Regions from separate parts of the Bacillus sp. MN7755 genome, predicted to be linked through region 2. Evidence: riboswitches for the same ligand, from Rfam matches in the RefSeq annotation. Region 2 holds a riboswitch; each other region holds the start of a gene.
What was found. A riboswitch is a leader RNA that binds a small molecule or an ion and turns the genes downstream of it on or off. The one in region 2 is predicted to bind thiamine pyrophosphate.
Positions count from the first base shown of each region.

Region 1: it holds a riboswitch for thiamine pyrophosphate, as region 2 does, so the genes downstream of both, ACYVEC_RS03730 (MTH1187 family thiamine-binding protein) here and tenA (thiaminase II) in region 2, are expected to answer to the same signal.
Region 3: it holds a riboswitch for thiamine pyrophosphate, as region 2 does, so the genes downstream of both, thiC (phosphomethylpyrimidine synthase ThiC) here and tenA (thiaminase II) in region 2, are expected to answer to the same signal.

Region 1 covers NZ_BTRL01000005.1:94,101-98,676, forward strand. Annotated here, with positions in the region: gene ACYVEC_RS03710 (ABC-F family ATP-binding cassette domain-containing protein) at 1-17, opposite strand, end outside; gene ACYVEC_RS03715 (ABC transporter ATP-binding protein) at 407-1,156, opposite strand; gene ACYVEC_RS03720 (ABC transporter substrate-binding protein) at 1,153-2,151, opposite strand; gene ACYVEC_RS03725 (ABC transporter permease) at 2,148-2,921, opposite strand; gene ACYVEC_RS03730 (MTH1187 family thiamine-binding protein) at 2,893-3,213, opposite strand; TPP riboswitch at 3,314-3,415, opposite strand; gene ACYVEC_RS03735 (methyl-accepting chemotaxis protein) at 3,477-4,576, opposite strand, start outside.
Region 2 covers NZ_BTRL01000019.1:3,385-7,960, forward strand. Annotated here, with positions in the region: gene ACYVEC_RS21800 (DUF3965 domain-containing protein) at 1-654, shown strand, start outside; gene ACYVEC_RS21805 (hypothetical protein) at 883-1,221, opposite strand; gene ACYVEC_RS21810 (SH3 domain-containing protein) at 1,227-2,387, opposite strand; TPP riboswitch at 2,657-2,768, shown strand; TPP riboswitch at 2,829-2,931, shown strand; gene tenA (thiaminase II) at 3,014-3,709, shown strand; gene ACYVEC_RS21820 (ABC transporter ATP-binding protein) at 3,678-4,427, shown strand; gene ACYVEC_RS21825 (ABC transporter permease) at 4,427-4,576, shown strand, end outside.
Region 3 covers NZ_BTRL01000001.1:293,530-298,105, forward strand. Annotated here, with positions in the region: gene ACYVEC_RS01570 (arsenic transporter) at 1-947, shown strand, start outside; gene thiC (phosphomethylpyrimidine synthase ThiC) at 1,049-2,809, opposite strand; TPP riboswitch at 2,924-3,039, opposite strand; gene lldP (L-lactate permease) at 3,111-4,576, opposite strand, start outside.

The DNA of each region.
Region 1 (4,576 bases), on a different contig from region 2:
ACTGTTAATATACTCATTTTTTTCTCTCCTTTACTTATCATCCATAAGCTAAATAAGAGAGAGCAACAGTATAAAGCCTTATTTAATTGTGCATATAAAAAATGGGTAAGGTGAATACACCTTACCCATTACATATTATCGTAAAAAAGGATTAAGGTTCTTTACCTGCTGTCTTCAATTTAGCTTAATCGTTAAAAATGGGCAGACTTCTCCCACATCAAGCTAAAACCATTTGAAGAACAGTTGATAAAGTCATTTTATCCTTTCACTCCTTTAACATTTGTTATATTAAGAGTATAAACTACTCTGTTATATTCTATTCTCTATTTTTTCTTTTGTTCCTTCTTCTCCTATAAAAAAAAGCCTCTTAACAGCAATTATACTAAAAACTGTTAAAAGACTTTTTCTATTTTTTCATATAAGGAGCTAATACTCTCAAAATTTCTTCCTTATCTTTCTTTAATTCAAGTGATGTTAACATATCCATCGTTCGTGGCCTAGGTAATTTCACTTGTACCTCCCCAACTATTGACGCTGGTCTTTGAGATAAAATAAATACGCGATCCGACAGCAAGATTGCCTCATCTAAGTCATGTGTAACCATAACGATTGTTTGCTTCTCTTGGTGCCAAGAGTTTAAAAGCCAACTGTGTACTTCCATTTTTGTAAAAGCATCTAATTTTCCAAAAGGCTCATCAAGTAGCATAATTGGCTTTTCACATAAATATGTGCGAAGGAAGCTAATTCTTTGACGCATTCCACCTGATAATTCATCTGGATAATGGTCTGCATATTCGTCTAACTCAAACTGCTTTAATGCTTCCATTCCCTCAGTTAACCTTTGTTTTTTCGGCTTTCCTTCAATTTCTAATGGAAGAACGATATTTTGCAAAGCTGATCGCCATGGCAGCAATAAATCCTGTTGCGGCATATAACTTACAGCATCTTGCTCTTGTACTTGCTTATCCTTATACGTTACATTCCCACTTGTTGGATTTTCAACATTTGCAATCATATTTAATAATGTGCTTTTCCCGCAACCACTGGGTCCTACAAAGGAAACGAATTCTCCCTCTCGTATAGAAGCACTAATATTTGCTAATACATTCTTTCCATCGAAAGATTTCACAATATCTTTTATTTGTAATCCACTCATTTTTCACTTGGAAGGAACTCATTTGTAAAGGCATCTTTCACATCAATTTTCTTCTTAATAACTTTGTTATCATATAAGAAATTCATGTAATTCGTCCAAACTTCTTCCTTCTGTACTCCCCATGCTTTTGCATCATCTTGATACTTCGTACTTAACCACTTTTGACTCTCTTGCACTAACTCTTTATTCACATCTGGAACAGCTTTAATTAAAATATCCGCTGCTTCTTTTGGTTCTTTAATTGCAAAATTATACCCTTCTGTCGTTGCATTCATAAACTTTTTCACAAAGTCTTTATCTTGCTTCGTATGTTTTTCACTTGTAATAATAACAGGGCTATAGAAATCGAGCGCTGGATCTAAGTCTTTCACCATAATTGTATTTAACTCTTTTCCTTGACGCTTTGCTTCAATACCATCCCAACCGTAATAAATCCATTCGAAATCAGCATCACGGCCAATTGATTTAAAGAAGTCTGTTTGTCCTAAAATGATTTTTTCGACTTTATTAAAATCAGCCTGATGTTTCTCCATAATTGTCTTCAACGTTGCTTCTTCTGCTGGTCCTCCCCAGCCTCCGTAACGTTTGCCTTCAAAATTTTTCGGTGAAGTCATGTTATCTTTCTTAAGTGACGCAAAAGCTGAAGTGTTATGCTGAATAATCGCCCCTACAGATACAACAGGAATACCTTCCACCCGAGCCAACGTTACATTTTCTTGTGCGCTTATTGCGAAGTCAGCTTTTCCTGAAGCTATCATTTGCTCTGCTGTTACATTGTCACCAGGCTGAATAATTTCTACATCTAAGCCTTGCTTTTTATAATAATCTTTCGCTTGCGCTACATATAAACCAGTATGATTCGTATTCGGGAACCAATCTAATACTACTTTTACTTTTTGATCTTTACTTGCACTTTCTTCTTTCTTCGCCGGATTACATCCAGCCACACCTACTGCTAATAAGGCAGCCAACATAACTTTTAAACCTTTTTTCATTTTCTGCCGTCCTTTCTATATATCCATGGTGCTGTTATTCTTGCCATAAACTCCACGATAAAATACAGACATAATGTCACCATAACAATAATTGCTGCAACACCAAATACCCGGGCAGTTAAAAAGGATTTTGTAGCCCTCGTAAGCATAACTCCTAACCCTTCGCTGGCACCGAGCCACTCTCCAATAATCGCTCCCATGACGCTATATGTAACTGCAATTTTCAAACCGGAGAAAAAGTATGGAAGCACTGCCGGAAACTTTACTTTCTGGTAAACTTGCCATTTCGTTGCCTTCATCGTTTGCAACAACTTCAACATATTTTTATCTACCGTTTGAAAACCTTCTAAAATACTAAGCGCAATCGGGAAGAAACAAACGAGTATTACTACCATTACTTTCGGTAGCATTCCATATCCAAACCAAATAATAAATAACGGTGCAAGTACAACGATTGGAATCGTTTGCGAAATAACAAGCAACGGATTTATTAAAATACGAAATAAAGGGATAACGTCCATAAGAATTGCAATACTTGTCCCAATTAAAATCGCAAAAAATAGTCCAATTATAACCTCTTGTAACGTTTGCATCGTATTCGGTAATAGTAAATCCTTCATTCCAATTAATTCTTGAACAATGGCAGAAGGCTTTGGTAAAATCCAAGGTTCAATTTTAAATAATGAAACAGATCCTTCCCATATTGCAATGAGAAGGATAAGCCAAATTGTTGTAATTATTTTAGATTGCTTCTGGTTTTGCATATTCATCACGGTACTTCCAAACTTTTTCATCTATCGTTACACCAGTGCTTGGACGGTAATGGATTTTAATAGAAGTAATCACTTCTTCAGCTCCAGCATCCACGCAAGCTTGTTGCGCACGTTTAACGACATCAAGAAGTACATCTAATTCTCCTTCCAGCGTTGTTTCCATTGCTCCTACTTCATAACGAACTCCCGATTGTTGTACAACTTCAATTGCTTTATCAACAACAGAATATACATCTTTTGTTTTTGCTTGTGGTACTACTGAAAATGACATTGTAACTTGTTGTGACATAATAATATCCCCCTTCTGAAATTAAATTTTAAAACAAGAAAAGGCTTTCCTACTACGTAGGAAAGCCTTGTATGCAAGTTATTATAGAATAACATATGCTACATCACTTTAAGTAACTCCCTACGCTGGCATTATCCAGATCAGGTTGAGGGTCGATGTTTGCTTACATCCTCTCAGCCAATTGGCTCCCCGGTCCTTAATTCGTTTTCATTGTAGCATGATTTATTTTATTGAACAAACAAAAGCATGTATAATCATTTCAGTTAACTCTTGAATTCTCCAATTAACTCTTGTAACTCCTGTGAAAGCCAGCTTAAAGAACTCGCTAATTCAGCAATATCTTGTACAGACATTTCCTGTTCTTTCATACTCGCTTCAATATTACTACTACTATTCGCATACATATTTGCGATATGTGATAGTTCATTTACAACACGAACAATATTTTCGCTATTTTGCAATATATCACTTGAATTGCTAGAAACAACTCTAACTTGATTTGTAACAGATTGTGCTGATTTTGAAATTTTTTCAAAGAAGGCACCACTACTTCGAACAAGTTTAATTCCAGATTCTACTTCTTTTGAAGCCTTTTGCATTGAAACAACAGCTTCTTCCGTTTCAGCTTGTGTTTCCCCTATTAATTTTGCTATATCTTTTGCTGATGCTTCCGTTTGCTCTGCTAATTTACGCACTTCATCAGCAACAACGGCAAATCCCCTTCTAGTTTCCTCAGCACGTGAGGATTCAATAGAAGCATTTAAAGCTAACGAATTAGTTTGGTTTGAAATACCTGTAATTACAGTTACAATATCATTAATTTCTTTTGATCTTGTTTCCAAAGAATAAATGATAGAAGATACATCCTGTACTGCATTTTGTATTATGTTCATTTGATTAATCGCCTGTTCAATAACACCATTTCCTTTTACTGAATGATGCTCCATACCTTCAGACTCTTCCGTCATTTGTTCTGCAGCATTTGTTATCTCTTCTATCCTATCTTCCATTTCATATACAATACCTAAATACTTTGGTACTGAAGTTTCTTGTGACTGAGTGCCCGCTCTTACCCCAACCATAGAACTTACGATTTCTTGAACTGCCATGCTATTCTCTTTCGTACTCACTGACAATTCTTTTGAAGATGAGGAAACCTGTTCGGCTGTCTGCTTCACTTTATCTACAATTCCTTTAAACTTCTCGATGGTATTATTAAAATACGCATTAATAATACCAATATCATCTGGTCTTTCTTCTAATTTAATACTCAAATCACCTTCACCGACTTTGCGCAACCCTTCACGTAAATCTCGCAATGGAGCAAGTGCGTTACGTACAATTAAGAATTGAATAACAGTTG
Region 2 (4,576 bases):
TTATCCCATAAAGAAGTATTGGAATTTACATTCTTTTATATGTGTAAGAGAGCTAAATTCCTATCAAAGGAACAATTAAATAGTGATATGATGAGTCTAGCGATGTATTGTAATACTTTTGTGTATGATTTATATACACATGACTTATTACGGAAATATCGTAAGTGTACAGACTTCCTATCATATTATGGACCTAGTCAAGCGGTATTAGCTTGTCAAAGAGCTGTACTTTCTCAAATTTCAGATCGATTAGACCCATTAAAGACTACTCATGTAGATGATTATTTATATGTAATGAAAGATATGATGGAGCATATGACGATAGGAATAATGGATCGATATGATCATTTTATCGGAAAGTTATTATCATATGTGCCATTTTTCGAAATGATTCAAGTTCCACAGCATGCATATTATTGTGAAGAATTACTGTATATTTGTAAGGGCATTGAATATAAAGAAGAAATATTACGCAATTATATATTTATACAATTACATGATTGTCTGCCATCATTCTTTAAACTATTTCTTAAAAATAAGCGTTATGCAACGATTCATGACATTCTGTTCTATTGGTGCGATGATGAACAAAGGATGAGCTTGGAGAAAAAATATAATCTTAGCTTTATTTATGAAAAATATGCTTGTGGGTAAAGAGCATTTTCTATATAAATTAAAAAGGATCTCACATAAACGTGAGATCCTTTTTTTGTTAGTAAAGCAAGGAGAATGTGATTAAGACGAGAAATAACATTCCATAAAGGAAAAATTGTGCCGTATTGCTTTCTTGTATACCAAAAAAAGTATTTATTTTTTTATATAAATTCAATATATATTTTAGCGGATTATCTTTGAAAGATTGGTACACAGTGTCTCCTCTTTCTAAGCTTCTTGTTCGTGTTTTTTGTTATTAGGGACATGAATGTATCTAGCTATGAATAGTAAAACAGCCATAAAGAACACAGGAAATACGGTAGATAAATAAAAACCATTACTAATAATATTTGTTATTAGGGCACTTAATAGAAAGATGGCATTATAAATATGTGCAATTTTTTGTTTTAGTTTAACTTGAAAGGATTCCATCATAATTTCTAAAGCGACAAAAGCAATGATAATAGATAAAAATACAGTATTTGTATTGTAAATGATTAAACAACAGATTAAACCTAAAAAGGCTAAGTATTCAATTAAGAGAGGTATATTGATATTGCGTGGCATACAATTTACCTAACTAAATATGGCAGTGGGTTTACTGCATTTGTTTTTTCAAAATTCCATTCTCCATTGTGTAATTCAAAATGAAGATGTTGCCCGTATGAATGACCTGTGTTTCCCATATGACCTACTAATTGTCCAGCCTGTACTTGATCACCAGCTTGTACAGTGCGATCTTTCATATGAGCATAGACTGTTGTATATAGTTTCCCGTTTAGTTGATGAGCGATGAACACAACATTGCCATAGCTAGCTGAATAATATGATTTCACAACTTTACCTGCAGCCGCAGCTTGGATAGAGACATTACCCTGAGCTGCAATATCTATCCCATAATGCATTTGTTCCCAGCGCATATCAAAGGTTGAGCTAATTCTTCCTTGAGTAGGGAATTTGAAAACTGCTGGAATGGAAGTAGGTTGAGCTGTTTGAGTTTGTGATTGCGTTTGATTTTGCACCACATAATGCTTTGCTACATATCCGTATCCTGTGCCAAAACGAATTTTATACCAAGTTCCGACAGTTTCCACTACTTGTATTTGTGTACCATTTTGTAATGAACCAAGTAGTGCACTACTTGTACTAGCATTGCTACGTACATTAAGTTTAGGTGTTGCAACTGTGTATTTCGTATTATTTTGAACTGTGATGCCTTTTACTAAAGGCTGTGAACCATTAGACACGAACGCCTTTTGTACGTAACCTGTTTTGCCATTATGTAAAATTTTATACCACTCACCTTGTTCTTCTTGAATGGTAACGAATTTCCCATTTGGTAATACATCTAAAATTGAAGATTCTAAATTAGGTTCAGAACGAACGTTTAATGCATTGGCATTAACAATGTATTGATTATTAGATTGAAGTTTGTTTTTTAGTAGAATAGCATCTTTTTGTACGTAACCTACTTTATTATTAACAGATACTTTATACCAGCTATTAGTTGTTTCAAGTATGTTTACTTTCGTATTAAAGCGAATTGTATCAATTGATGAGCTATTTGCGTTATCTTGTGTATGTAAGGCTACTTGATCGACTTTGACATATCCAGTTTTCACGTTAGATAATTGTTCAGCGTTGGCTGTTTGTACAGTTGTTTCTCCCATAGAAGGAAGTAAAGAGGCAATTGCGACAGTAGTTGCTGTTAAAGCAGTAGCTTTCATATTCATATAATAGAGACCTCCTCTAGTTGTATAGTTGTAATTTTATTATAGTATAAAGATATAATATAGTGGGTGTATTCACATAAATGTAATATGAAATCAATAAAAAAATAAATTTTTTGAGGATAATGATTCCTTATTATCCAATTAATTGGGATAATAATTTCTAAGATAGAATATAAGTATTATATAGTTTTGTTATTTTGTTGACAATTGAGAAAATTAAAACAGTTGATGATGTCTTATTACGGTGTTATACTGACAGTGATAATTTCATAGTTTGCTAGGAGAGCTGGTGTTGCCAGCTGAGAGTAGGCCGTAAGCCTTTGATCCTTTTCATTACCTGATCTAGATTATGCTAGCGTAGGGAAGCAATTCGGACACTAATAATGAGTCCCCGTTTCTTTGCGTATAGAAACGGGGCTTTTTTATTTGAAAATTTCATATTGAAACCACTAGGGGTGCTTGTTGTGCTGAGAGAGGAATAATCCTTAACCCTTATAGACCTGATCTAGGTAATACTAGCGAAGGGAAGTGGAGCAACGAATAAATTATAATTTTATTTGCTGTAACCACTTCTTATTTAGAAGTGGTTTTTTATTTAGATATATAAATTGAAAGGGGATAGAGAAATGAAATTTTGCGATAGATTATTAGAAACTGTACAACCAGTTTGGGAGATGAGTCATAATCATCCGTTTGTAGTAGGTATGGGAGATGGCACGTTAGAAAAAGATAAGTTTCAGTATTATATTATTCAAGATTATTTATATTTGTTAGATTATGCAAAGCTATATGCGATTGGTGTTGTAAAAGCAACGAATCCACAAGTAATGGGGAAATTTGCTGAACAAATTGATGGCATATTAAATGGAGAAATGACGATCCATAAACAATATGCAAAAAGACTTGATATTTCTATAGAAGAGATAGAATCTGCCAAACCATCTGCTAAAAATTTAGCCTATACAAATTACATGATGTCTGTATCTCAAAATGGCACACTTGCGGAATTAATAGCAGCACTTCTTCCATGTATGTGGAGCTACTGGGAAATTGGAAAGCGTTTAAACGATATTCCTGGAGCAAGAGATCATGAGTTCTTTGGTGAGTGGATTCAAGGATATAGTTCGGAAGAATACGGTAACCTTTGTATTTGGTTAATAGATTTATTAAATGAAATGGCAGTTGGAAAGTCTGACAAAGAGCTAGATCGATTAGAGGAGATTTTCCTATATTCCAGTCGATTTGAATATTTATTCTGGGATATGTCCTATCGTAAGGAGATGTGGGGATTTGAGGAGCAAGAACATACTACAGTTTCATAATGTTTCTTTTCATTATGATGAGAAACCAATCATCAATGAATTAAATGCTTCTATACGAGATAAAGAGTTTGTAAGTATTATCGGACCGAGTGGATGCGGGAAAAGTACTTTATTTCGCCTTATTACAGGTTTAGAAGAAGCAAGTACGGGACAGATAGAGCTGACAGAAACAAAGAGCCATCCTGTAGGATATATGCCCCAAAAAGATATGCTCCTGCCATGGAGAACGATTATTGAGAATGCTGCCCTGCCGCTAGAGTGCCAAGGTGTACAGAAGAAAGAAGCACAAATAAAGGCAAAGGAACTGTTACATAAATTTGGCTTACAAGGGTATGAGACAAAATATCCGAAAGATTTATCTGGCGGTATGAGACAACGCGTATCTTTTATTCGAACTTTATTAACAGGCGGGGAGATATTGCTGTTAGATGAACCGTTTAGCGCGTTGGATGCTTTAACGAAGGCATCTTTGCAAGAATGGCTGTTTGAACAATGGAAAGAGTGGGAAAAAACAATTTTATTTATCACTCATGATGTGGAAGAAGCATTATTTCTTTCTAATCGAATTTTCGTTGTAGAAAATCAACCGATAACTACTTTAACCGAGAAGATTGTACCGCTTGATTGTAATCGGACAAGAAAAGATTTATATAAGCATGAAGTGTTAGCGCTTAAAGATGAGCTTCTTAGTATGTTACAAAGGCAGGTACTCGTATGATGAACCGGTTGAAGGAACTATTACCTGCCCTTACACTTTCTAGTATTTTACTTGTCATGTGGGAAATAGGCGCAAGAGTTGTAGATGAGATGTACATTTTACCGTCACCGTCTGCAATTGTAATGAAGATATGGAAACTAAAAGATATA
Region 3 (4,576 bases), on a different contig from region 2:
ATCAACAAATCCCTTATTTATTAAGCGGTGCTTTAATCGCTACTGCATCTAGTGCACCAATTGGTGTAAGTAATATCGTAAACTTAATCGCATTAAATATCGTAAATATGACTCTTTATATGCATACTGCTATGATGTTTGTACCTGCAACATTAGGACTATTGTTTATGTCATGGCTTATGTACACAGTTTTAAAGAAAAAACTACCAGAAAGATTACCTGTTTCTTCATATGATATCGAAGAAATGTTCTTCACAAAAAACTTCCATCCATTAAAAGGAAAAAATTCTGTTGATACGAAACAAAAACGGACAAGATTTATGTTGAAAGTATTAGGCTTCGTCTTCCTTATGCGCTGTCTTCTATTCGTCGCATCCTTCTTATCTATCCCAATTGAAATTGTTGCCGTACTCGGCTCACTCGTTCTTCTCATCTGGAGATGGTACTACTTACGAACAAATCCTGTCGACATTTTGAAAAAGACACCGTGGCACATTTTAATTTTCGCCTTCTCTATGTACGTCATTATTTACGGACTTCACAACGCAGGATTAACAACAGCACTTGTAAATTGGCTCGAACCAGTTGTAAGTCAGCATCTACTCTATGCTAGCTTTGCAATGGGCGGACTTGTTTCCCTCCTCTCTAACATCTTCAATAATCACCCTGCACTTATGATTGGTACGATTACGTTAACAGAAATGGGACTAGACCCAGTCACATTAAAAACTATCTACCTCGCAAATATTATTGGTAGTGACATCGGTTCACTATTATTACCAATCGGTACGCTAGCTTCCCTCATTTGGATGTATATACTGAAACAAAACAAAATTAAAGTAAAATGGAAAGACTATTTAAGTGTATCCCTTATCGTTATTCCTCTCACAACAGTCGTCACATTATTCCTCTTATACTACTGGGTACACCTCTTCTTCGCCTTATAAACGACAGAAGCCCCTTTTGCTACCGTCTTAGCAAAGGGGGCTTCTTCTATATTTAAGTTAGGTACTACAGTGTGATCAATCAAGTAAAGAGGTGTAACGTGTTATTGGTATAAATGACTACCAGTGTCTTTAAATTCTTTCGCTTTCTCTTTCATCCCTTTTTCAATTGCTTCTGTCGTTTCTAAATCATTTTCTTTCGCGTATTCACGAATATCATGTGAGATTCTCATACTACAAAACTTCGGTCCACACATGGAACAGAAATGAGCCGTTTTCGCGCCTTCTGCTGGCAATGTTTCATCATGGTACTCCATCGCGCGCTCAGGATCTAAAGATAAATTAAATTGATCGCGCCAACGGAACTCGAAGCGTGCTTTTGAAAGTGCATCATCACGCTGATGAGCCGTTTTGTGCCCTTTCGCAAGATCAGCCGCATGCGCAGCGATTTTGTACGTAATAACCCCCGTGCGAACATCATCTTTATTCGGTAAGCCTAAATGTTCTTTCGGCGTTACATAACAAAGCATCGCCGTTCCAAACCAACCAATCATCGCAGCTCCAATTGCCGATGTAATATGGTCATAACCTGGTGCAATATCTGTCGTTAACGGCCCAAGTGTATAGAACGGCGCGCCCTGACAAATATCAAGCTCTTTCTCCATATTCTCTTTAATTAAATGCATCGGTACATGTCCAGGCCCTTCAATCATCACTTGCACATCATGTTTCCAAGCAATTTTCGTTAATTCACCAAGTGTTTCAAGCTCAGAGAATTGTGCCTCGTCATTTGCATCTGCAATCGAACCTGGACGTAATCCATCTCCGAGAGAGAACGAAACATCATACCGCTTCATAATTTCACAAATCTCTTCAAAATGAGTGTATAGGAAGTTTTCTTTATGGTGGAATAAACACCACTGCGCCATAATTGAACCACCGCGGGAAACAATACCTGTCGTACGTTTTGCCGTAATTGGAATGTAACGAAGTAATACTCCGGCATGAATCGTAAAGTAATCCACGCCTTGCTCCGCTTGCTCAATTAACGTATCACGATACACTTCCCACGTTAAATCTTCTGCAATTCCGTTTACTTTTTCCAGCGCTTGATAGATTGGTACAGTTCCAACTGGTACAGGCGCGTTACGAATAATCCACTCACGCGTCGTATGAATATTTTTACCTGTAGATAAATCCATAATCGTATCTGCACCCCAGCGCGTTGCCCACGTCATCTTCTCTACTTCTTCTGCAATAGAAGAAGATACAGCAGAGTTTCCGATATTTGCATTGACCTTCACGTGGAAATTACGTCCAATAATCATCGGTTCTGCTTCCGGATGATTAATATTCGCTGGTAAAATGGCACGACCTTCTGCAATTTCCTTACGAACAAACTCAGGCTCTACGCCTTCACGAATCGCAACATATTCCATCTCAAACGTAATAATGCCATTACGCGCATAATGCATTTGCGTAACATTTGCACCTTGCTTCGCTCTAAGCGGCTGGCGATCCATTTGCGGGAAAATAGGTGTATGTTTCGAAGCCACTTTCACACCGTCATCCTCTGGTTTCACCTCGCGCCCTCCATATGCCTCTACATCCCCGCGCTCTAGAATCCAAGAGTGGCGCGGCGTTGGAATCCCCTTTTCCAGCTCTACTTTATACGCCGGATCCGTATAAGGACCGCTCGTATCATACACACGGATTGGCGGATTTGAGACGCCGTTCGTTTCGCTTTGTTCAATCTCACGCATCGGCACTTTCATACCTGCGCGTGGTCCATCTACATATACTTTCTTACTCCCTGGTAAACTCGATTTCAATTCAATTTGCTCAGCTGAAACAGATTGTTTCATAACCTTTGTTGCCTCCCCTGTTCGTGACAAGGACGAGATATGGCCAGCGTATGCCAAAATAAAAAGAGCCAGGTCCATAAAAAAATAAGGACCTGGCTCATAAAAGACATCATTATGTAAAGCCGTTAACTTCCCTACGCTGGTACGAGCCAGATCAGGTCCAAAGGGTTAAGAAGATCACGCGCTTCTCTCTCAGCCTACGCATACGTTAGGCACCCCTAGTTTATCACTGATTTAATTTTCAATACTTTCCCATCATACACGATAATCTGAAAAATGCAAAGTTTATTTCTTTTGTTACTTATGGAATCATCCACGTTAAATAATATGCCTGTACATACGTCATAATACCAACAATAATTACAAAGAATAAACTATGCTTCACTGTGAAGCGGAATAAATCTGATTCTTTTCCAGCAAGTCCAACTGCCGCACAAGCAATTGCAATTGATTGCGGAGAAATCATTTTTCCTGTTACACCACCCGTTGTATTTGCTGCAACGAGAAGTACTTCAGATACACCAACTTGTTGTGCTGTAATTGCTTGTAGATTTGAGAATAATGCATTCGCTGACGTATCGGAACCTGTTAAGAATACGCCAATCCAGCCTAGGAATGGTGAGAAGAACGGGAATAGTCCGCCAGTTCCTGCTAGTGCTAATGCTAGTGTAGAAGATAGACCAGAATAGTTTGCGATAAATGCAAATCCTAATACGAATCCGATAGATAGAATTGGCATTTTCAATTCGCTTAACGTTTCTTTAAATGTTACTACTGCATCTTTTACACTCATTTTCAAAATAAACATGGAAATGAGACAAGCAATTAAAATCGCTGTTCCAGTTGCTGATAATACATCGAACTTCAAGATTGCCTCGTAAGGCGTCGCTTTATTTACAATAGGCTCTGCCTTCATTACCAAATTATGCAAGCCTGTAATTTCAAACTTAAATACAAGGCTTTCTAACACGCCTCTTGGAGCAAATAATGCTTTAAAGAAACTTTGACTCCAAATGACTACCATAACCGTTAATACGATAAATGGAGACCATGCCTTTACAACTTTTCCTAACGTTAATTTCGGCATCGATGCCGCCGTTGTTGTTGCAGCTACTTCACTATTTGCTTGCCCGGATTGATAGATTTCTTTCGGTTGCCATACTTTTAAGAACAACGATAAACTAACTAAACTTACAAGTGCTGACGTAATATCCGGAAGTTCTGGTCCTAAGAATGTCGCTGTAATGAACTGCGTAATTGCAAACGAACTACCCGCTACAAGTAAAGCAGGCCAAGTCTGTCTTACCCCTTTCAATCCATCCATTAAAAATACGATAAAGAACGGAACAAATAATGATAGAAACGGTAATTGATGTCCAGCCATTTGTCCGATTTTATGTGGATCAATACCTGTTACTTGTCCAGCAACTGTAATCGGAATTCCCATCGCTCCGAACGCTACTGGTGCCGTATTTGCAATTAAACAAAGACCCGCTGCATATAAAGGATTTAACCCAAGGCCTGCAAGAAGTGCTGCCGTAATCGCTACTGGTGCACCAAATCCTGCTGCCCCTTCTAAAAATGCTCCGAATGAAAAACCGATTAAAATAACGAGTAAACGATGGTCATTCGTAATGGATAATACAGATGCACGAATCACATCGAATTGACCTGTTTTCACAGAAATTTTATATAAAAATACCGACATAATGATAATCCAAGCAATTGGCCATAATCCGTATAAAAAACCATATCCGGTCGCTGCCA